Linked DNA regions of Kutzneria chonburiensis. The protein of the gene in region 2 interacts with the protein of the main gene of each other region in a pairwise test. Links are inferred from orthologs where the notes say so. Each region holds a gene or a part of one and is shown on either strand. Other genes may lie near its edges.

Region 1 (11,784 bases), 2.0 Mb from region 2 along the record:
CCTGCCGCTCAAGGACGAGCGCGGTGAACCGGTCGCGGGGCAGCTGCTGGTGCGACTGCCGCACCGACGAGCCACCACCGCGTCGGCGGTGGGGAATCAGGAAGGGGACAGTGGATGGAATCCGTCTTGGCCGTCACCGAACTGGACCGTCTCATCGAGGAACTGGACACCCGGATGACCGAGGCCGCCCCGGAGGGCCGGGCGCCGGACTCGGCGATCTGCTCGCTGGTCGGCTGCGACATGAGTCACTGGCACTGCTGAGTCGGACGCGAGGCACGCCGGAGCTGGGACCGTGTGTGCTCGCGACGCTGCTGGCCGCCTCCGCGGATGGTGACGTGCGAGCCGCGGTGAGGATGGCGGTGCCGCAGTGGCTGGATGCCGCCGTGCGGCCGATGCGAAGCGTCGGCCTGCACGGCGGCATGACCGGCACGCTGTTCGGACTGGAGCTGCTGAGCGGCCTCCATCCGCCGGTTTCCCGCCTGGCGCACCGGGTCCGAGGCTGGCTGGGGGAGCGGCGGTTCGAAGAGTTCGATCTGATCGGCGGCACGGTCGGGGCCTGCCTGGCGGGGTGTCGGCAACCGGTCTGGTTCGAAGGGGAGGACACCGGACTGGCCCATGGGGCCGCCGGTGTGCTCCTTGTGTCGCTGCAGCCGGAGTTGATTTCCTGGCTGCTGAAGCAGTCCTTTGTGGACCAACAACGGCAGGGTTGGTGCTACGGCATTCCCGGCATCGCCTGGGCGCTGTGGACGGCCGGCGCGCGGACCGAAGCCGTGCGGCTGGTACGCATTCTGTGTCAGACCTTCGATCCCGAGCTCAATCTGTACGGTGAGCCGGCCGACCGGCTCGGGATCTGTCACGGTGCCGCGGGTGTGCTGCTCATCGCCGACGCCTTCGCCCGCGAAGGCGTGTCGGGGGCGAAGGTGCTCAGTGATCTGATGCAGACGTACCTGGTGGAACGCCTGGATTTGGTGGCAGGGCTGGACGACACGCTGCTCCGTGGCGGAAGTGGCGTGCTCGCGGCGTTGCTGACGGTGCGGGGTGCCGACCGGCGCTGGCTCAGATGCCTTGGCCTGCGCTGACTTTCAGTGCGCGGCGATGAGCTGGAGGGCGGCCAGGCCGACGAGCAGGGCAGGGCCGCGTAGCAGCTGACGGATGAGGTGGACGGGGACGGCGCCGAAGCCGGTTTCGAAGATGGCGCTGCCGCCGCCGTAGTCCATGGGCGGGCGGGTGGCCATGGCGTAGACCACGAGCACGGCACCGGCGGCGGAGATGACGACGGTGACGGACGGGGCCAGCGGCAAGGCGAAGGACGTGAGGGCGCACCACACGATCGCCCCGACGGCGGGCAGCACGAGGTGGATGACCTTGAGGGACGCGTCGGTGCCGCCAAGGGAACGGCGCAGGGCGGCGGAGCCGGCGATGGTGCGCAGACCGCCGGCGAGGCGGTCGGCGGCGAGGTAAGCGGCCAGCAGCTGCACGGGACCGACGGCGATGGGCGGCAGCGACACCGCGGCGAAGAACGGCACGGGCAGCAGAGCTGCCCACACGGCGATGGCGGCGGGATAGCGGCGCAGCCGGGCGACATCGGCGAGGACGAAGGCCAAGGCCCGGCTGCCGCGCAGGCGTACGGAACGGACGCGGCCGATGCGGCGGGCCCGGCGCAGCATCAAGGCGGCGGACACAAGGGACAGGTCCAGCCACGCCGAGGAGACGGCGGCAGCCTGCACGAGATCGGTGCCGGCGGACAACGCGCCCCGGTGCAGCCGCGACAGCGACGTGTACCCGACGGCGAGGGCGGCCACCACGAACCCGATTGCGGGCAGCGGGACGCGGTCGATCGGCACGAACAGGGCCGGCACGTCGAGCTGCAACGCCACGACGCCGCCCATCACCACCGCGACCCCGAGCAACACGCCGAAGCCGATCCGGAACTGCCGGAGCTCCCGGGCACTCCGCTGCGCGCCGGCGGTCAGGGAGGCCAACGCCACGCCGAACTCGAAGCCGAGCACTCCGGTGACCGGCAGGTTCACCAGCCAAGGCGGGTAGATCGCCGTCAACCCACCGGCCAGCAGCGCCCCGCCGATGCCGGCGATCACCAGGGTCCGCACGTACGTCGGCAGCAGCGCCGACCGCCGGTCGACCGGACTGGCCAGGATCCACGTCTGAGCGGCCGCACCGGCCCAGATCGGCCCGACTGCCAGCAGCGCCTGCCCGAAGGCCGCTACGGCCGCCACAGCCAGCGCCAGGGCCATCCACGACTCCGAGGCGGCGGCGTGCGGGACCGGCGGCACGGACAGCGCGGGCACCGCTCGGGTCTTGATCACGGCCTCGGTCACCAGCCCGCCGGCCATGCCCACGTACAACGCGGTGTCGGACAGGTCGTACAGCCGCCGGAAGAACGACCACGGCTTACGCCGCCGCCGCATGGCCCGCAGCTCGGACCGAACCCGGCCAGCGGTGACCGCAGTCACAGCCCAACCTCGATGTACACGTCGGCCACGGCCTCGATCAGGTCCGGGTCGTGCGAGGCCATCAGCACCGAGCCGCCGTTGGCCTTCTCGGCGTTCAGCCGTGACGCCAACCACGCCCGGCCCTCCACGTCCAGCCGCTGCTCGGGCTCGTCCAGCACCAGCAGCGACCGGGGTCGCACGAAGCACGAGGCCAGCGCCAGCCGCCGACGCTGACCGGACGACAGCGTGGCCGGCAGTTGATCGCGCTGCTCGACGATGCCCAGCTCGGCCAGCACCGCCTCGACCACGTCCGGAGACTGGCCGTGGGCCAGGGCACACAGCGCCAGGTGCTCGCCGACCGACAGGTCCGGGAAGAAGTCCACGTCGTCCAGCACGCAGGCCATCGCCGCCCGGGTGTCCGGCGACGTCTCCGACACCGGGAAGCCGTTCAGCGTGATCCGCCCGGCGTCCGGCACGTCGGTGCCGGCCACGCAGCGCAGCAGCGTCGTCTTGCCGGACCCGTTGGGCCCCACCACCGCCGCGCCCTCGCCCGGCGCCAGCTCGAAACTCAGCTCGTGCAGCACCAGCAGCCCGCTGAAGCCCCGTGTCAGCCCGTCCACCCGCAACACTCGAACCCCCCGAAGATCAAGGGACCGATACTGGCGGTGAACGCACAGGTTGGGCCCCTTACTCGCGTTGAACGAGAGTAAGGGGCCCTTCCTGACACAAACAGGCGGGTCAGGCGGCGCCGGAGTCGGTGGTGGAGGGACCCGCGGCCTGCGGGTCGTCCAGCCGGTACCGGCGGGTCGCCTCGACGACCTTGGCGTGGTCGATCTCGCCGCGACGGGCCAGCGCGGTCAGCACGCCGACCGCGATCGACGGCGCGTCCACCAGGAAGTGGCGGCGGGCCGCCGGCCGCGTGTCGGAGAAGCCGAAGCCGTCGGTGCCCAGCGACACCATGTCGGTCGGGACCCACGGGCGGATCAGGTCCGGCACCGCGCGCATGTAGTCCGACACCGCGACGACCGGGCCGGCCGCCTCGGACAGCACCTGCGTCACGTACGGCACGCGGGGCTCGGCCTCGGGGTGCAGCATGTTGTGCCGGTCCACCTCGACGGCGTCACGGCGCAGCTCGGCCCACGAGGTGGCGGACCACACGTCGGCCTGCACGCCCCACTCCTGCGCCAGCAGCTCCTGCGCCCTGATCGCGTCCGGCATGGTGACGCCGGAGACCAGGATCTGCGCCCGCGGGCCGGTGGCGCCGGGGGCCGTCTGGTAGCGGTACAGACCGCGCAGCAGGCCCTCGACGTCCAGGTTCTCCGGCTCGGCCGGCTGCTGCACGGGCTCGTTGTAGATCGTCAGGTAGTAGAAGACGTTCTCCGCGTTGTCGCCGTACATGCGGCGAAGGCCGTCCTTGACGATGTGCGAGATCTCGAACGCCCAGGCCGGGTCGTAGGCCACCACGGCCGGGTTGGTCGCGGCCAGCAGCAGCGAGTGCCCGTCGGCGTGCTGCAGGCCCTCGCCGGTCAGCGTGGTGCGGCCGGCGGTGGCGCCGAGCACGAAGCCGCGGGCCATCTGGTCGGCGGCCGCCCACAGGCCGTCGCCGGTCCGCTGGAAGCCGAACATCGAGTAGAAGATGTAGATCGGGATCATCGGCTCGCCGTGGGTCGAGTACGACGTGCCGACCGCGGTGAACGACGCCGTGGAGCCGGCCTCGTTGATGCCCTCGTGCAGGATCTGGCCGTGCTCGCTCTCCTTGTACGCCAGCATCAGCTTGGCGTCCACGGAGGTGTAGAGCTGCCCGTGCGGGTTGTAGATCTTCTGCGACGGGAACATGGCGTCCATGCCGAAGGTCCGCGCCTCGTCCGGGATGATCGGCACGATCCGGCCGCCGATCTCCGGGTCCTTGATCAGGTCCTTGATCAGCCGGACGATGGCCATGGTGGTGGCCACCTCCTGCTTGCCCGAGCCCCGGCGGATCGTGTCGTAGACCTTGTCGCCCGGCAGCACCAGCGCGGTCGACTTGCCCCGGCGCTCCGGCACGAAGCCGCCCAGCTGGCGGCGCCGCTCCAGCACGTACTGGATCTCCGGCGAGTCCGGCCCCGGGTGGTAGTACGGCGGCAGGTACGGGTCGCGCTCGAGGTCGGCGTCGGTGATCGGGATGCGCAGCTCGTCCCGGAAGAGCTTGAGGTCCTCCAGGGTCATCTTCTTCATCTGGTGCGTGGCGTTGCGGCCGGCGAAGTGCGGGCCGAGGCCGTAGCCCTTGATGGTCTTGGCCAGGATCACCGTCGGCTGGCCGTTGTGCTCGGTGGCCGCCTTGTACGCCGCGTACACCTTGCGGTAGTCGTGGCCGCCGCGCTTGAGGTTCCAGATGTCCTGGTCGCTCATGGCCGCGACCATGTCCTTGGTCCGCGGGTCGCGGCCGAAGAAGTGCTCACGGACGTAGGCGCCGTCGTTGGCCTTGTACGTCTGGTAGTCGCCGTCCGGCGTGGTGTTCATCAGGTTGATCAGCGCGCCGTCGCGGTCGCTGTGCAGCAGCGAGTCCCACTCACGGCCCCACACCACCTTGATGACGTTCCAGCCGGCGCCGCGGAAGAAGGCCTCCAGCTCCTGGATGATCTTGCCGTTGCCCCGGACCGGGCCGTCCAGCCGCTGCAGGTTGCAGTTGATCACGAAGGTCAGGTTGTCCAGGCCCTCGTTGGCGGCCACGTGGATCAGGCCGCGCGACTCCGCCTCGTCCATCTCGCCGTCGCCCAGGAACGCCCACACGTGCTGCTCGGACGTGTCCTTGATGCCGCGGTCGCGCAGGTAGCGGTTGAACCGCGCCTGGTAGATCGCGTTCATCGGGCCGAGGCCCATGGACACGGTCGGGAACTCCCAGAAGTCCGGCATCAGCCGCGGGTGCGGGTACGACGGCAGGCCGCCGCCCGGCCCGGCGTGCGAGTACTCCTGGCGGAAGCCGTCGAGGTGCTCGGCCGACAGCCGGCCCTCGAGGAAGGCGCGGGCGTACATGCCGGGGGAGGCGTGGCCCTGGAAGTAGACCTGGTCGCCGCCGCCCGGGTGGTCCTTGCCGCGGAAGAACCAGTTGAAGCCGACCTCGTACAGCGTCGCCGAGGAGGCGTAGGTCGAGATGTGGCCACCGACGCCGACGCCCGGCCGCTGCGCGCGGTGCACGGTCATGGCCGCGTTCCAGCGGATCCAGGCCCGGTAGCGGCGCTCGGTCTCCTCGTCACCGGGGAACCACGGCTCCTGCTCGGTGGGGATGGTGTTCACATAGTCCGTGCTGGTCAGCGACGGCACGCCCACCCGGCTCTCGCGGGCTCGCTCCAGCAGCCGCAGCATCAGGTAGCGGGCGCGCTGCTGCCCGGCCCCCTTCAGCACGCCGTCGAAGGACTCAAGCCACTCCGCGGTCTCATCGGGGTCGATGTCCGGGAGATGGGCGGCGAGGCCGTCGCGGATGACCCGGACCCGCTCCGGGGTGCTCGCGTTGCCAGCGCCGTTGCTCTGCGGGGCCAAGGGGTCTCCTCGCCTGGTGTGTCGACTCGTTCACGTCCATCCTCCCTCATTCGGCGCTGGCTGGTCGCCATGTGTCCGTGCTACCGATCGGTAGCCTTCTCGCGCGCGCGTATAGGAGGTAAGTAGAGCTTGCCTGATGCCCCGAACGGGTGGCAAAGCGGGGTCGTTTCCCTGGACCGTCTTCGGTGTGTCACGGTGTGGGTGGTTGCGCAGGTGGCCACCCTCAGTGTTCGCTGTGCGCGACCGGTGTTGAATACAGCTGTGGCGACTGACCCCAGTCGCCCTACTGGCATAGCTTGGAGGAGTGGAAGCCGTGGTGGCCGCGGGAGACGCTGGCAAGGTCGGCGTCGCCGACAGGCTCGGGATCGAGCCGGACATGGTGGTCCAGGAGATCGGTTGGGACGAGGACGTCGACGACGACGTCCGCGCCGCGATCGAGGAACGGATCGGCAGTGACCTGCTCGACGAGGAGTCGGACGAGGTTGTCGATGTCGTGCTGCTGTGGTGGCGGGACAGCGACGGCGACCTGGTCGACACGCTGATGGACGTGACCGGGCCGCTGGCCGAGGACGGAGTCATCTGGGTGCTCACCCCGAAGACCGGCCGGCCGGGCTACGTGGAGCCCAGCGACATCGCCGAGGCGGTGCCGACCGCCGGTCTCGCGCAGACCCTCAACGCGAACGTCGGCGACGACTGGGCCGGCATCAAGCTGGTGTCGCCGAAGTCGGCCAAGGCCAAGCGCTGAGCCCTCGCCCGGTGGCCTAGGCTTGGTTGCGCAACTGCCGAGCCCACCGGGAGGGAACGCGAGCATGGCGCTGGAAGTCGGTACCGAGGCCCCCGACTTCACGCTCCGGGACGCCAACAGGGAAGAGGTCGCCCTGTCGTCGTTCCGCGGCGTGAAGAACGTGCTGCTGGTGTTCTACCCGTTCGCCTTCAGCGGTGTCTGCACCGGCGAGCTCTGCCAGGTGCGCGACGAGCTGGCCGAGTACCAGAACGACGAGGTGCAGGTCCTCGGCGTGTCCGTGGACACTCCGTTCAGCCTCAAGGCGTGGGCGGAGAAGGAGGGGTACACCTTCCCGCTGCTGTCCGACTTCTGGCCGCACGGCGCGACGGCCCAGGCCTACGGCGTGTTCAACGACAAGGCCGGCATGGCCCTGCGCGGCACGTTCCTCATCGACAAGCAGGGCGTGATCCGCTTCGCCGAGGCCAACCAGCCGGGCGAGGCCCGCGACCAGGAGCAGTGGAAGCGCGCGCTGAAGGCGCTCTGACATGTGACAGACGACACCCGGACCGACTTCGTCGGTCCGGGTGTCGTCGTGTTCACACCTGTGGGCACAGCAGGTTTCGAACCTGCGACCCCCGCCTTGTAAGGGCGGTGCTCTACCCCTGAGCTATGCGCCCGTGATCACAGAAAATCCTACACGGTCTGTCACAGGTCCTTGCCCAGGCCTGTCTTAGCTCCCGACACACCGTCGGCTGCTGAGACGAGGTTTTCCCGATGGACACGTTGGACGATCTCCGCCGCCATCTCCAGTGGGCGATCGAGCTGGAGCACTCGACGATCCCGCCCTACCTGTGTGCGCTGTACTCGGTCGATCCGGGGCGCAATCCCGAGGTGGTCGAAGTCGTGGGCAGCGTCTTCATCGAGGAGATGCTGCACCTGGCGCTGGCCGCCAACCTGCTGAACGCGGTGGGCGGGCAGCCGCGGATCGACGATCCGGCGCTGCTGCCGGCGTACCCGCATCCGCTGCCGCACAGCGACGGCAAGGTGCAGGTGCACCTGGACCCGTTCGGCCCGGAGGCGCTGGAGCTGTTCCTGAACATCGAGCGCCCGGCGTCGGCCGATGCCGCACCGCAGACGGATCATTACGGCACGATCGGCCAGTTCTACGCGGCGATCGAGGCCGGCCTGCGCTCGTTGTGCGAGCGGCTGGGCGAGGACGCCGTCTTCACCGGCGACCCGGCGCGCCAGGTCGGCGAGATGCACTTCCGCGGCGGTTCCGGCGGGGTTTTCCCGGTGACCGGCCTGAAGTCGGCGTTGGCGGCGTTGGCCGAGATCGTCGAGCAGGGCGAGGGTGCGGCGCGGACCGAGGTGTGGGACGGCGAGCTCGACGTCTTCCACCCTGACCGTGAGGAGGTCGCGCACTACTACCGGTTCCAGGAGCTCAAGCACGGTCGGCGCTACCAGGCCGGCGACACCCCGCAGACCGGTCCGACCGGCGACGTGATCGCCATCGACTACTCGGCCGTGCAGCCCATGCGCCGCAACCCTCGTAGCGCCGACCATCCCGAGGACAGCCCGATCCGGGCCGCCCAGCAGGAGTTCAACAACGCCTACTGCCTGCTGCTGTACCTGCTGCACGAGGCTTTCAACGGCACCCCGTCGCAGATGGGCGCGGCCGTGCACCACATGTACGTGATCAAGTCGCAGGCCCAGCAGCTGATGGCGATGCCGACGGGGGACGGGAAAACCACCGCCGGCCCGACCTTCGAGTACGTGCCGCCGGAGCAGCGGCCCTAACCCAGCAGCACCGGCAGTTCCCGGTGGCCGTTGGACAGGAATGACCGCATCGGCCGCAGCTCCTCCTGCGGCACAGCGAGTGTCAGCCCGGGGAAGCGGGTGAACAGCGCCTCCAACGCGATGGTCGCTTCCATCCGCGCCAGCGGGGCGCCGAGGCAGTGGTGCACGCCGTGGCCGAACGAGACGTGCTGCTTGATGTCACGGGCGAGGTCGAACTCGTCGGCGGTCGGACCGAAGGCGGCGGGGTCACGCCCGGCGGCGGCGTAGGCGGCGAGAATGGCGTCACCGCGGGGAATCACGACGTCGCCGAGGTCGATGTCCTCGACGGCGTAGCGCAGTGGCAGGTAGGGCACGGGTGCCTGCCAGCGCAGGGTTTCCTCGACGACGTCGGCCCACGACCGTCCGCCGGCCAGCACCGCCGCGAGCTGGGCGGGATGCGTGAGCAGCGCGGTGATGGCCTGGTCGATGAGGTTGACGGTGGTCTCGTGCCCGGCGGTCAGCAGCAGGATCAGCGTGTCGACGACCTCGGCGTCGGTGAGCGCCGGATAGCGGTCCGACGAGGCCTGGATGATCGCCGTGGTCAGGTCGTCGCCGGGCCGGGATCGCTTGTCCGCGGCCAACTCCGTGAAGATGCGGTACATGTCCTCGGCGCTGGCCGCGGCCTCGGCCGGCGACCGGGTGGTGTCGAAGACGGAGTCCACCACCCGGCGCAGGTCGTCCCGCCGGTCCTCGGCCACGCCGAACAGCTGGCAGATCACCTCGACCGGCAGCCGGTAGGCGTACTCGGCGCGCAGGTCCGAGCCGGGAGTGAGCTCGTCGAGCAGGCCGTCGGTGAGGCGCTCGAGCCACGGCCGCAGCTCGGCCGTCCGCCGCGCGGTGAAGCCGGCGGCCACCAGCGACCGCAGTCGCTGGTGGTCCCGGCCGTAGGCGGTGAACATGTTCCGCACCGACACCCAGATCCGCAGCGGCCAGTCCGCGGCGATCTCCCCGGCCCGCCAGGCCGCCCAGTGCAGCTCGGGATCCTTGGAGATCCGGGGATCGAGCAGCAACGCCTTCAGCGTCGCCAGGTGCGGCACGGCCCAGGCCCGCACGCCGCCGGGTAGCTCGACCGGCACCGCGGAACCGCTGTCCCGCAACCGTTTGCCCTCGCCCTGGATGTCCGCGCCGTCGACGTCGAGTACATGCATGCCGCCATGCTGCCCCGCGCGATCGGCGCCGACATCGGCCGTGCGACTACGAAATCTGAGCCGTCCGGTCAGGCCTTGGCCATGATCAGGTCGGCCAGCGCGGTCTGACCGGCCTTGTTCAGGTGCAGCACGGCATCCGGCCCCTCCTGGCCCGGCGCCAGCGCGTCGAAGCCGCGGTAGAACGGCGTTCCGGCCTGGCACAGCGAATGCCCGGCGAAGGTGCTGTTGAGGTGCACGGAATCGGCGGCGTACTCGCTGACGAAGGCCGTGTCGATGCCGCCGAGGTGAGCCCGGTAGGCCGTGTCCTGCAACGTCTTGTTCAGCTTGCTGGCCAGCGCGTTGCCCTCGGTCCGCTCCTGCGCGCTGAACACCGAGGCGTCGCAGATCGGGTCCAGCTTGCCGTCGGCGTTGGCGTCCGGCGACAGCTGGCTGCCGTAGGCCGACAGCACGATCTTGGCGTGCGGGCTGCGGGCATGGATGTCCTGCAACAGCTGGCCGACGTTCTTGGCCATGTCCGGCAACTTCGCCGTGATGGCCTGTGTCGGCGCGCCCGAGCAGTCGGCCTGGATGCACAGACCGCCGTAGGCGGCGTAGCCGATGTCGTTGGTGCCGATGGTCAGCAGCACCACGTTGGTGTCGACCTGCAAGGCGTCCAGCTGCGGGCCCTGGCCGAGGAAGTCCTTGTACAGGTCGGAAGTGGCCGCGCCGCTGCAGGTCACGTTGGTGAACTGCACGCTGGTGCCACGGGCCCGCACCCGGGCCACGATCTGCTCGGAGTAGGAGTTGTTGCTACGCCAGCAATTGCCCTCGGTGCCGGGCTGGTAGTCGCCGGCCCCGGTGCCGGACGCGTACGAGTCGCCCATGGCGACGACGTGCAGCAGGCCGATGTCGGCCGACGCGGCCGGGGCCAGTGCCGTGATCGCGGCGAACGCGGCCAGGGCCGCGATGGGAAGTCGCTTCACCTTCGCTCCAGTGCTCGAAACGGGTGGACCGCCCGGCGACGTCGGCCCCATGCACGCCATCGCCAAACGATCACCACCGTACCGGGCGGAAGCGAGTCACACCCCCGAAACGGCCGAACTCCCGGGATTCACGGCCCCGACCGACGCGTACACAGTGGCCTGTTCCAGCGCACGAACCCGCGGCAGCACCTCGTGGCAGAACGCCGGCATCCCGTCGCCATGGCCCAGGAACTGGCTGACGCCGGCCCGGCGGTACTCCATGATCGCCGCGGCCAGCTCGTCGGGTGTGCCGACCAGGGCCAGCCCGAGCGGACCCAGGAACGGCATCGCCCCGGTCCACAGATACGGCCGGGGCCAGTGGTCGGCGTCCTCGGCCGGCGACGCGCACCAGCCGCCGGTCAGCGCCACCGCCTCGGCGGTCAGCAGTCGGAAGCGTTCCCGCACCGCGTAGACGTTCTCGCCGGCGATCTCGGTCAGCGCGTGCGCGGCGGCCACCGCCTCGGCCCGGGTTCGCCGGCACACCACGGAGAACAGCAGTCCGACCTCGCGGCCGGCGGCGCGCACCCGTCTCCCGCGCCCGGCCACCACGGCAGGCTCGGCAGCGAGGAGCAGCAACACGTCGCCGTGTCGGACCGCGAGATCGGACGCCGGGCCCGAACTCCCGCTGAAATACAGTTCGGGCCGATCCAGTTGGACGGGAATTCGCCGATCCCGCCACAACGCGTCGCACACCGACCAGAACTCGTCGTGTGCCCGGAAATCACTGTCGTACGGACAGGTTCCGAGCACACTCACCCGCCCGTCGGTGACCGATGAGAGCGTGTTCACCTGTCTGACCAGATGGATCGGAGACTGCATGTCGGTACGGGGGCAGATCATGAATCCGATGGCCTTCGTGGCCGCCGAGAGGTGGGCCGCCAGTGCTATACCGTCCGGCCGATGGAATGCCGACGGCAGCAGCATGCGGTCGATGCCGCCGTCCTCGGCCGAACGGCAGAATTCCACCGGATCGCCTTCGGCCGGCAGCATCCAGTGGAACCGCGTCGGCGTGAGCACGGCCATCGCCACCCCCAGGAGGTCCGGTAGTCGAATGCTAGGTCGGGCCGGTCTGCCCCGGTATGGCGTGTTCTCCCTAGTACGCGGTTGAC
Region 2 (11,331 bases):
CTCGCTCAGCGCGAGCAGTAAGCCAGTGACAAGGGGCGCTCACCACGGTGAGCGCCCCTTTGTCATGCCAGCTTGCGTAGCGCCTGGTCGAGGATGTGCTGGAGGTGCAGGCCGCGCTGGGCGTCGCACGCGTGGGTGTGCTGGCCGCTGCGCACCATTTCGACGAAGGTGTCGAGCATCGCGGCGTATGCCTGCTGCGAGGACGTCTTCCGTCCGCCGAGGGTGTTGTGGCCGTGTTCGCCGTACACCGCCAGGTCGACGATGGTCGGCCGCATCGGCAGGTGCATCGACATCGTCACAGTGCTGGTGACGCCGTTGGCGTGGCCCAGGATCAGGTGCCAGAGGTCGTTGTCGGTCTTGTGCGCGGCGAGCACGTCCTCGATCGGGCCGAGGGCCGCGTCCAGCAGGTCGAAGGCGTGCGGGCCGACGTCGAACAGCGCGCCCTGGTCGTGCCGCCACTGCGAGCCCGAGTACGCGCCGCCGAGCAGCGCTCCGGACAGCCACTGCGCGCTGCCGCCGGTCCAGCCGCCCATGCAGCCGACTTCGGCCAGCCAGTCGATCACCTCGGGGGAGAACCGCAGGGTCAGCATGACCAGCGACGCCAGGTCGTTGTCGGTGATCGTGCCGGCCAGGCGACGCGCGTCGTCGACCGTGCCGGCCAGCGGCTTCTCCAGCAGCACGTGCTTGCCGGCCTGGGCGGCGCGCAGCGCGATGTCGGCCTGTACGGACGGCGGCACCGCCACCGCGACCACGTCGACCTGGTCGATCAGGCGGTCCGGGTCGTCGGCCACCTCGGCCCCGTAGCGGCCGGCCAGCTCCTCGGCGGCGTCCCGGCGCCGGGCCCACACCGTGGTCAGGCGGGTGCCGGGGTGTTCGGCGATGCCGGGTGCATGCACCGAGCTGGCCCACGGCCCGGCACCGATCAGTCCCACGCGCAGTTGTTCCTCCACGTGACGATTCTCCACGGGGCTTCCGGCCGATTGGCCTTTAGGCTCGGGGACGTGCCACAGCTGCCCGAGGAACTGACGCTGCCCGAGTCGATGGTGCCGGACATCGCGCCGAACCCGCCCGTGACGCCGAAGGACGCGGCCACCGTCGCCCTCGTGCGCGAAGGCGACGCCGGTATGGAGGTGTTCCTGATGCGCCGGGTCACCGGCATGGCGTTCGCCGGCGGCATGACCGTCTTCCCCGGCGGCGGCGTCGACCGGCGCGACGCAGACACGTCCGTCGCCTGGGTCGGGCCTGAGCCGGCCTGGTGGGGGCGCAAGTTCAGCTGCGACCCGAGCATGGCCCGTGCCCTGGTGTGCGCCGCCGTGCGGGAGACGTTCGAGGAGTCCGGCGTGCTCCTCGCCGGCAAGGACGACGTCTCGGTGGTGGCCGACGCCTCGCAGTACGCCGACGTGCGGCATGCGCTGGTCAACCGCGAGGTGTCGCTGGCCCAGTTCCTGGCCGACGCCGGCCTCGTGCTGCGGGCCGACCTGCTGCGGCCGTGGGCCAACTGGGTCACGCCGGCCGAGGAGCCGCGGCGCTATGACACCCGGTTCTTCCTGGCCGTGCTGCCCGAGGGCCAGCACGCCGACGGCGCCACCAGCGAGGCCGACCAGGCCGGCTGGCAGCGGCCGCAGGACGCCATCGACGACTGGAAGGCCGGCAACGTCGGGCTGTTGCCGCCGACCTGGATGACCCTGGCCGAGCTGCGCGACGCCGGCACCGTGGCCGCGGCGATGGAGCTGGACCGGCAGACCACCGAGAAGATCATCCCGAAGGTGATCCGGCGTGGGAACAAGCTGCACGCCGTGTTGCCCGGCGACCCCGAGTACGACCGCGCGCCGCTGCACCTCGACCCCGGTCCCGAGGACGAGGTGGCCGGCCGATGAGCTCCCGCCCGGCCGTCGGCGAGCGGGCGCAGCATCCCGCCTACGGCGTGTTGCGCCCCGTCACGCCCACGGCCGCCGTGCTGCTGGCCGACAACCCGTCCGAGATGACGCTCGACGGCACCAACACTTGGGTGCTGCGCGCCCCCGGCTCTTCGACGTGCGTCGTCGTTGACCCGGGACCGGACGACGAGCGGCACCTCAGCCTCGTCGCCGCCCACGGTCCGGTCAGCACCGTGCTGCTCACCCACGGCCACCCCGACCACTCCGCCGGCGCCCGCCGCTTCGCCGAGCTCGTCGACGCCCCCGTGTACGCCCTCGATCCCGCCATGCGCCTTGGCTCCGAGGGCCTGTCCGACGGTGACGTCATCGCCCAGGCCGGGTTGGAGATCCGGGTGCTCGTGACCCCCGGGCACACCGACGACTCGCTCTGCTTCTGGCTCGAGCACGACGCCCCGCCCGCCGTCCTCACCGGCGACACCGTGCTCGGCCGTGGCACCACCGTCACCGATGACCTCGGGCCGTACCTCGACTCCCTCCGTCGACTCGCCGAGCTGCCGCCCGGCACCTTCGTGCTCCCCGGCCACGGCCCCGACCTCCCCGACGCCGGCACCGCCGCCCGCGCCTACCTCGCCCACCGCGAGCAGCGCCTCAACCAGGTTCGCGCCGCCCTGGCCCAGCTCGGCCCCGACGCCACCGCCCGCCAGGTCGTCGAGGTCGTCTACGCCGACGTCGACCGCTCCCTCTGGTACGCCGCCGAGTGGTCGGTGCGCACCCAGCTGAAGTATCTCCGCACCTTGCGATAGTTCGCCGAATCCGATCCGCCGAGCGTCGCCACTCGGTTACTCTCCGGGACTTCATCGTCATGTGGAGAGGTGACCATGACCGCGCCCGGCGCCCAGCCGCCGCCCGAAGACCATTCCCTTCAGGTCGCGAAGATCGACCGCAGCAAGGCGCTCTGGGTGGCTGTGATCACAGGCATCTTTGCCGTCGTCGCAGCCGGCACCACGGGCTACTTTGCCGGTAGGAAGGACGGGAGTACCGCCGCGCCGGCTGTGTCGACTGTGGTCAGTGTTTCCACGAAGACCATCGCAGTGTCGGCCAGTGCACCCGGCGGGGGAGGATCATCAGCGCCCGCGACCAATGTGGCCAATGGCAATGCGGTGTCCGTACTCGACCTGCCTGATGTCGGCGACGCGTACACCAAGTTCACGAAGGGCTTTCCCTACGTGGACGGCAAGCGGCAGGACAATGCGATGTTCGCCCGCCCGTGCAGCGCGGGCGCAGCCTACGACCTCGATGGCAAACATGCCACGTTCCGAGCGACAGTCGCTGTCGCCGACTCCACCCGCGACAACGTCAAGGCGGAGCTGACCGTCAGCCTGGATGGCGCAGTGCAGCAGTCTCCTTTTACCGTCTACAAAGGACACAAAGCGGACATTGCGATCGACTTGAGCGGCGGCAAGCGAATGGTGCTCGCGGTGTCGTCGAACTCCATTTGCTACGGCGACGACGATCAGTTGGTCCTGATCAACCCCCTGCTGGGCAGTTGAGACATCACCCCACCGTCCGGATCGGCACGACGAGGTACTGGAGCCGGCCGTCGGAGGTGAACATGGTGCCGCGGCGGCCGGGCTGGATGGACAGCGTGACCTGTTGGCCGGCAAAGGCTTTGAGGGCGTCGGAGAGATAGCGCAGCTGGTAGGCGGGGGTGGGGCGGCCGCCGGTGATCTCGGCCTTGACGTGCTCCTCGGCCTCGCCGACCTGCTGACCGCCGCCGTGGACACGGACCTCGCCGTCGCCGAGGGCGAGCTGCACGACCTGAGGACCCTCGCTGAAGAGGCCGACTCGGCGGACGGCGCCGGCGAGCGCGTCGGCGTCCACGGTGACTGTGGCATCGACGGTGGTGGGCAGGATCTTGCGCTCGTCGGGCAGTGTGGAAGCGAGCAGCGAGGTGACGATCGCGGCGTCGCCCCAGACGAGGCCGGCACGGTCCTGGTCGACGTGGAGGGCGACGTGCTCGGTGGACGACGCCTGCTTGGCCGCCTCGACGAGCAGGGCCGCGGGAACCATGGCGTCCACAGAGGACTCGCCGGACCACGGCAGGGTGGCGATGGCCAGCCGATATCGATCGGTCGCGATCATGGACAGCGGCCCGCCGGGCTCGCCGCGTAGGCGGACGCCGGTGAGCATGGGCAGGGCGTCGTCGCGAGCGGCGACGGAGGCGACGACCGACAGCAGGGCGGCGAATTCCGGACCGTCGAGCGAGCCGACCCGTGCGGGCGGCTCGGCGACGCCGGGGTGCAGATCGGCTTCCAACAGCGGCAGTGCGAACCGAGCGCCGGGGACGCGGACGGCCAGCCGCGAACCCTCGACGACCAACCGGACCTGCGGGGCATCCAACGCGCGCAAAGTCTCGGCCAATGGCTTGGCCGGCACCAGAACCTGGCCGTCTGCGTGCACGGTGGCGGCGCAACGCAGCCGCACGCCGCGCTCCCGATCGGTGCCGCGGACCAGCACCCCGTCCCGGTCCGCGGTGATCAGCACGCCGGCCAGCACGGGGTCGTACATCCGGGACGGCAGCAGCCGCACCAGATCGGCGAGCGTGCCGGCGAGCTGCGCGGTGGTAGCGGTGAGGTCCATGCCGGCGACGCTACGACGCACCCCTGACAGTTTCATGCGCCGCGTTCCGCGGCGGGCTCGGTCCCTCCGGGGCCGGTGCCTTCCTTAGCCGGATTTAGCCCGCCGCATCGGCTCTGGTGGTGGGGCGTGTCGGGTGGCGGCGGGCGAAATCCGGCGACAGTCCAGGCACCGGCGGGGCCTCGCGGTTTGGACGGTCAACACAGTTCATCTGACGGTGGTGTTCGAGTCACGTTCCGACGCATAGCGTCCAGTGCATGAGCATCAACCGGAGGGCACTGCTCATCGCGGGTGGCGCGTTGGCGGCCGGCCAGATGTTGCCGGGCATCGCGTTCGCCGACGGCACGGACGGCAGCGAGCAGACGATCACCGTCACCGGCCGCTTCGAGCCCGGCGCACCCGACTGGTACTACCTGCCGGTCGACGTGCCACGCGGCGTCGCGGAGCTGACCGTCGTCTACAGCTACGACCGTCCGCAAGTGCCGCCCGGGCAGGTGGGCAATGCCCTGGACTTCGGGGTGTTCGGCCCGGCCGGCCACGAGCTGGGCAACCACCACGGCTTCCGGGGCTGGTCCGGCGGTGCCCGCGACCGGTTCACGATCAGCGCCTCCGACGCGACGCCCGGCTACCTGCCCGGGCCGATCGACCGCGGCACCTGGCACGTGATCCTCGGCCCGTACACGGTCGCCCAGCAGGGGTTGAACTACCGCGTGGACATCACGCTGCGATTCGGGCCGCCGGGCAAGCCGTTCGAGGTGAAGCCGGCCCCGTCGTTCGCGCCGGCCCGCCGTCGCGGCCGTGACTGGTACCGCGGCGACGGCCACCTGCACACCGTCTACTCCGACGGCAAGCGCACGCCGGACGAGCTCGTGGCCGCGGCTCGCGCCGCCGGCTTGGACTTCATCGTCTCCACCGAGCACAACACGCCCAGCGCCTCGCTTCAGTGGGGCCGGCACGCCACCGAGGACCTGCTGATCCTCAACGGCGAGGAGGTCACCACCCGAGCCGGGCACTGGCCGGCCTGGAACCTGCCGGTGGGCCGCTGGATCGACTGGCGCTACCGGGACACCGAGCCCGACGATTTCCGGCGCTTCGTCGGCGAGGTGCACTCGGTCGGCGGGCTGGTTGTCGCGGCGCACCCGTATGCACCGTGCATCGGCTGCTCGTTCGAGTTCCGCTACGACCTGGTCGACGCCATCGAGGTCTGGAACGGGCCGTGGACCGATGACGACGAGAAGACGCTCCAGGCCTGGGACGCGATGCTGCGGGAGGGCCGCTGGATCCCGGCCGTCGGCGACAGCGACGCGCACGCCGAGCCGCAGGTCGTCGGCTTACCCCACAACGTCGTGCTCGCGGAGGACCTGTTCGGGCCGTTCCTGTTCGCCGGGCTGAAGGCCGGCCACAACTGGATCGCCGAATCGGCCCAGGTCCAGCTGTCGCTGAAGGTGACGGACGGCCGGCGCAGCGCCGGTATCGGGGAGACGCTGCGCACGGGCCGTCCGGTGACCGTCCACGTCGAGGTGGACGGCGCGCCCGGCACGCAGACCCGGGTCATCGACCAGACCGGGATCCGACACGCCGGCGAGGGGTCGGTCCAGCACACCACCAGCCCCGCCGCCTCCGACTGGATCCGGGTGGAGGTGCGGCGGGGCGAGCAGATGGTCGCGCTGACTAACCCAGTTTTTCTTCGACGCTGACCAGGGCCGCGGTGGTCAGGGTGGACTGCTTGACCGTGCCGCGGAACGCCCAGACCAGCGCGGCGATGACAAGGCCGGCGACCGCCGCGGCCAGGAACGACCAGGTCGTGCCGTAGTTCTGCACCAGCTGGCCGCTGGTCGACTGGCCGATGGCCAGGCCGAGCGTCACCGAGGTGATCACCCAGCCGAACGCCTCCGTGGTCGTGCCGGCCGGGGCGACCAGCTCGATCGCCGCCGAGTGCGCGGTCGACTGCGGCGTGATCAGGATGCCCACCGCCAGCAGCGCCAGGGCCAGGCCGAACATCGTGGACGGCAGCACCAGCAGCAGCAACAGCAGGGCGAAGCCGGCCAGCAGCACCGGCAGCCGCAGGTGCATGGCCCGCGGCCAGGGCCGCACGCCGTAGAGCACGCCGAAGACCACCGAGCTCACCGACCACAGGCTCAGCAGCAGACCGCCGGCCGACGGCGCGCCCGCCTCGGTGGCGAACGCCGGCACCGCGACCTCGACGAAGCCGATGGTCACGCCGAAGCCCAGCGCCGCCAGGGCCACCGTGCGCATGCCGGGGCTGGCCAGCGCGCCGAGCAGGCTTTGCGGGCGCAGTTCGTCGCGGTTGGGCCGCCACGAGCGGACCGTCGGCGTCAATGCGAAGGCCAGACCGCCGACGACCATGGCCAGCGTGCCGGCGACCAGGCCGGTGCCGGCCCACGGCAGCGTGGTCATCACGCCGGCCAGGCCCGGGCCCAGGATGAAGAAGACCTCCATGCTGATGGCCTCGTAGGCGTACGCCGCCTGACGCACCGGGCCGGGCGGCACCAGGCGCACCCACAGCGAACGGGAGGCCGAGCCGACGGACATCTCGGTCAGGCCGATGCCGAAGGCCAGCAGGACCATCAGCCACTCGGCCTGGTGGGTCTCCACCGCCCAGACCTCGCCGCCGACGAAGGCCAGCGTGAGGCCGGCGATGACGCACATCGGCCGGGTCGGGCCGACCCGGTCCATGATCCGGCCCTGCACCACCGAGCCCACCGAGACACCGATCAGCGCCGCCGCCGAGGTCAGGCCGGCGATGGCGAACGAGTCGGTGGCGCGCTGCACGTACAGCAGCAGGGCCAGGCCGATCATCGCGACCGGCAGCCGGGCCAGTGCGGAGGCGAGCACCGGCAGCTTGGCGCCGGGCGTGGTCAGTGCGGTGCGGTAGTCGGAAAGGGACGCGGACTGGGACATGCGTACCAGTATGCCAGAGTCTGGTACCGCCGTACCAGAGTGGAGTCCTAAGTCACGATGTAGTCACGGCGTTGCGATGAGTGGGTGAACGCACGCAACGTAAAGACCCAATTTGGAGTCCTTGAGGGTGAATCCGGTTGTCCGTGGCAGGCAGTTCCATGTCACAGTGACCAGGCACAACCTCCTCAGGTGTCGGGTTCGGGGCCTGACATCAGAGGGGACGGGGTGCGCGGCCCGTCGGGGGATGGCCCGCGCAACACGAAAGGCCGGCTAGTGGCGTCGGGGGCCACCGCCGGCCTTTCGTCGTTCTCGGGGTTCGTCGCCGATCGGCGATCCTGAAATGTGGCCGTTGGGTACGGAAAGACTGCCTGGTCGGACGGCCGAAAGGCCCCCGTCCGAAGATCGGACAGGGGCCTTTCGGGCGTTTGAATCCCTAGCGGGCGCGTCGAGCCAGGCGCTCCGGGTCGAGGATCAAGACGCTCTTGCCTTCGAGCCGCAGCCAGCCGCGGTGCGCGAAGTCGGCCAGGGCCTTGTTCACGGTCTCGCGGGAGGCGCCGACGTACTGGGCGATCTCCTCCTGCGTCAGGTCGTGAGTGACCCTCAGCAGGCCGGCCTCCTGGCTGCCGAACTGGCGCGCGAACTGGAGTAGCGCCTTGGCCACCCGGCCGGGCACGTCGGTGAAGATCAGGTCGGCCAGCATGTTGTTCGTCCGGCGCAGCCTACGGGCCAGCACCCGCAGCAGCTGCTCGGCGATCTCGGGCCGCTTGCTGATCCATTCCCGCAGCTCAGGCCGACCCATCGAGAGCGCGCGAACCTCGGTCACGGTGGTCGCGGTCGACGTGCGCGGGCCCGGGTCGAAGATCGACAACTCGCCGAACATGTCGGACGGGCCCATGATGTTGAGCAGGTTCTCGCGGCCGTCCGGCGACTTGCGGCCGATCTTCACCTTGCCGCTGTGGATGATGTAGAGCCGGTCGCCGGGCTCGCCCTCCGCGAAGATCACGTGTCCCCGCGGGAAGTCGATCGGTTCCAGCGTGACGAGCAGAGCCTCTGCCGCCGACGGTTCCACACCCTGGAAGATGCCCGCGCGGGCCAGGGTCTCGTCCACCTCGTCCCTCCTTCGAGACGCGGCGGCCGGTGCCGCCGATCACTAGCGTGTCAGTCTAGGACCCGTTGCCCCTGGTCCGCCGGGGACGCAGCCTCGCGGCGCGTCCGCCCAGCCTACGCAGACGGAACAGCTCCAGCGCCCGGCCGATGCCGTGCCCGTACAGCGCCCTGACCTCGTCCGGCCGGGCCTGCTCCAGGAATTCCTCGACCTCGTTCTCCTGCACGGCAACATGGCGCAGGCGAGCTTCCACGCGCTCCATGAAGAGCGCGAAGAACATGATCAGAAGTGGTACGACGAGCACCAACCAGGCAGTCATGATGCCTTCATCCTCTCTCATGGCCGTTCGGTCGCGCGCATCGGGGGTCACCCCGGCGTGTCGGACCTGTCGGTCGGGGTCCGTACGCTGGGTAGGTGCCAGCGACCGCCGCCGCGAACAACCTCAGCCTCGTCCGCCGGGTGCGGCGGATGACCCGCGCGTTGGCGCAGGGGTACCCCGACGCGCACTGCGAACTCGACTTCGGCACGGCATTGGACCTCACGGTCGCCGTGATCCTGTCGGCCCAGTGCACCGACAAGCGGGTCAACGAGGTCACGCCTGCCCTGTTCCACAAATACCCGACCGCGGCCGACTACGCCGGGGCGAACCGGGTCGAGCTGGAGGAGATGATCAGGCCGACCGGTTTCTTCCGGAACAAGGCCACCTCGATCATGGGCCTCGGCGCCGCGCTGGTGGACAAGCACGGCGGCGAGGTGCCCGGCACCCTTGAGGAGCTGGTCCGGCTGCCGGGCATCGGCCGCAAGACGGCCAACGTGGTGCTCGGCGAGGCCTTCGACGTGCCCGGCATCACCGTCGACACCCACTTCGGCCGGCTGGTCCGGCGCTGGGGCTGGACCGAGGAGACCGACCCGGTCAAGGTCGAGCACGCCATCGGGGAGCTCGTCCCGCGCAAGGACTGGACGATGCTCTCGCACTGGACGATCTTCCACGGCCGCCGCGTCTGCCACGCCCGCAAGCCGGCCTGCGGGGCCTGCTTCCTGGCCCCGGACTGCCCGTCCTTCGGCGACGGCCCGACCGACCCGGCGGTGGCCGGGAAGCTGGTCAAGGGGGACGAGGCGCCGCACCTGGTGGCCTTCGCCGAGCAGGTCAGGGCCGGCAAGAAGAAGGCCGGCGCCGCGAAATGAGCGTTCGGTGGCGCTGGGTGCTGGTGGCGGTGGTGCTCGCGGTGGCCACCGCGGTCGCCGTGTGGCCGCGTGGCCAGGCGCCCACCCACGCCGTCGTCCCCACGCCCGACCTGGGCGCATTGCGGAAGACCGCCGCCCTGCCCGGCTGTCCGCAGTCACATGAACCGCGGCAATCCGGTAAGGGCCCCTTGGCCGGTTTGAAGGTCACCTGTATGTCCGACGGCTCGGAGATCACCCTCGGCGGCGGGCCGATGCTGGTCAACTTCTGGGAGCCGTGGTGCGAGCCGTGCAAGACCGAGCTGCCCGTGCTCCAGGAATATGCGGCTCGACCTGGGGCGATCCCGGTCCTGCTCGTCGAGATCCCGGCCAACAGCGACCAGGCCGGCGGCCTGGATCTGCTCGGCTCGCTCAAGGTCAAGCTGCCCTCGGTGTGGGATCCGAACGCGGTGGTGGCCAACGCACTGGGTCGGCCGAACGTCTTCCCTGTCAACCACGTAGTTGCAGCGGACGGCACCGCGAAGAGGATCACCGCGGTGCCCTTCTTCGAGTCGGCGGACCAGGTGGAACAGGTGGTACGGCAGTATGCGGACGGGAGAGTCACCGGATGAGTCCTGGCCCCCTGGTGGACCCGGCGGACGTGCCCGACTGGCTGGCCGGCCTGGTCGCCGCCACCGCCGACCTGGACGCGTCCGCGCTGACCAGGGTGCGCCCGCCGAACGGCCTGCCGACCCGGCCGGCCTCGGTGCTGATGCTGCTCGGTGACGGTGACGACGGTCCCGACGTGCTGCTGACCCGCCGCGCCGACACGCTCAACTCCCATCCCGGCCAGGTCGCCTTCCCCGGCGGCAGCGCCGACGACACCGACCGCGGCCCGGTCGACACCGCGCTGCGCGAGGCCGAGGAAGAGGCCGGTGTGCTGGCCGACGGCGTCCGTCCGGTCGCGCTGCTGCCCGACCTGTTCGTGCCGGTCTCCGGCTTCATGGTCACGCCCGTGCTGGCCCTCTGGGAGCGGCCGTCACCGGTCCGTGTGATCGACCCGGCCGAGACGGCCGCGGTGGCGCGGGTGCCGATCGCGCACCTGACCGACCCGGCCAACCGGTTCCGGGTGCGGCATCCCTCCGGATTCAGCGGACCGGCCTTCGCCGCACCGGGCATGCTGGTGTGGGGCTTCACCGCCGGCCTGCTCGACGGGCTGCTCCGGCTGGCCGGCTGGGAGCGCCCGTGGAACTCGGCCGACGTGCGTGATCTGGACGAGTCGCTGCGGGCGGCGAACGCGGAGGTGCAGGCGTGAACTGGGTCGACCTGGTTGTGGTCCTGCTGGCCGTGATCGCCGCGATCTCCGGGGCCCGGCACGGCCTGATCACCACTCTGCCGGCGACCGTCGGCGTGCTCGGCGGCACCGTGCTCGGCCTGATCGTGACGCCGATGATCATGGCCAACTTCAACAGCAACGTCACCCGGATCGCGGTCTGGATGGGCGCGCTGGTGCTGCTGGTCGCGCTGGGCGAGACCTTAGGCGTGTGGCTCGGCCGGTCCATCCGCCAGCACATCCGGCTCGGCCCGTTCACCGGCGTGGACCACACCCTGGGCGCGGTCGTGCAGTGC

What was found.
Region 1: the proteins of nth (region 2) and aceE interact in binary tests that used the Escherichia coli proteins (3 or more experiments, as listed by UniProt). The link is inferred for Kutzneria chonburiensis from one-to-one orthologs.

What each region holds. Positions count from the first base shown.
Region 1 is NZ_CP097263.1:9,684,216-9,695,999, forward strand. The notes cover bases 2,989-6,286. They hold aceE (pyruvate dehydrogenase (acetyl-transferring), homodimeric type), read right to left. Parts: upstream 5,967-6,286; coding sequence 3,189-5,966; downstream 2,989-3,188. Other genes in these bases: M3Q35_RS45020 (ABC transporter ATP-binding protein), read right to left, coding at 2,989-3,070; M3Q35_RS45030 (DUF3052 domain-containing protein), read left to right, coding at 6,280-6,286. Outside these bases: M3Q35_RS45005 (lantibiotic dehydratase), read left to right, coding at 1-178; M3Q35_RS45010 (lanthionine synthetase LanC family protein), read left to right, coding at 297-1,079; M3Q35_RS45015 (DUF6297 family protein), read right to left, coding at 1,083-2,471; more of M3Q35_RS45020, read right to left, coding at 2,468-2,988; more of M3Q35_RS45030, read left to right, coding at 6,287-6,711; M3Q35_RS45035 (peroxiredoxin), read left to right, coding at 6,776-7,234; M3Q35_RS45045 (ferritin-like domain-containing protein), read left to right, coding at 7,465-8,487; M3Q35_RS45050 (cytochrome P450 family protein), read right to left, coding at 8,484-9,674; M3Q35_RS45055 (SGNH/GDSL hydrolase family protein), read right to left, coding at 9,743-10,636; M3Q35_RS45060 (LLM class flavin-dependent oxidoreductase), read right to left, coding at 10,733-11,698. UniProt on the Escherichia coli protein: Component of the pyruvate dehydrogenase (PDH) complex, that catalyzes the overall conversion of pyruvate to acetyl-CoA and CO(2).
Region 2 is NZ_CP097263.1:7,679,079-7,690,409, forward strand. What follows is about bases 8,023-10,867. They hold nth (endonuclease III), read left to right. Parts: upstream 8,023-9,009; coding sequence 9,010-9,726; downstream 9,727-10,867. Other genes in these bases: M3Q35_RS35545 (Crp/Fnr family transcriptional regulator), read right to left, coding at 8,023-8,544; M3Q35_RS35550 (hypothetical protein), read right to left, coding at 8,600-8,860; M3Q35_RS35560 (TlpA family protein disulfide reductase), read left to right, coding at 9,723-10,334; M3Q35_RS35565 (NUDIX hydrolase), read left to right, coding at 10,331-10,867. In the rest of the region: M3Q35_RS35505 (hypothetical protein), read left to right, coding at 1-21; M3Q35_RS35510 (Gfo/Idh/MocA family protein), read right to left, coding at 63-950; M3Q35_RS35515 (NUDIX hydrolase), read left to right, coding at 1,041-1,877; M3Q35_RS35520 (MBL fold metallo-hydrolase), read left to right, coding at 1,874-2,680; M3Q35_RS35525 (NPCBM/NEW2 domain-containing protein), read left to right, coding at 2,756-3,427; dnaN (DNA polymerase III subunit beta), read right to left, coding at 3,432-4,517; M3Q35_RS35535 (CehA/McbA family metallohydrolase), read left to right, coding at 4,772-6,211; M3Q35_RS35540 (MFS transporter), read right to left, coding at 6,186-7,436; more of M3Q35_RS35545, read right to left, coding at 7,870-8,022; more of M3Q35_RS35565, read left to right, coding at 10,868-11,017; M3Q35_RS35570 (MarP family serine protease), read left to right, coding at 11,014-11,331. UniProt on the Escherichia coli protein: DNA repair enzyme that has both DNA N-glycosylase activity and AP-lyase activity. The DNA N-glycosylase activity releases various damaged pyrimidines from DNA by cleaving the N-glycosidic bond, leaving an AP (apurinic/apyrimidinic) site.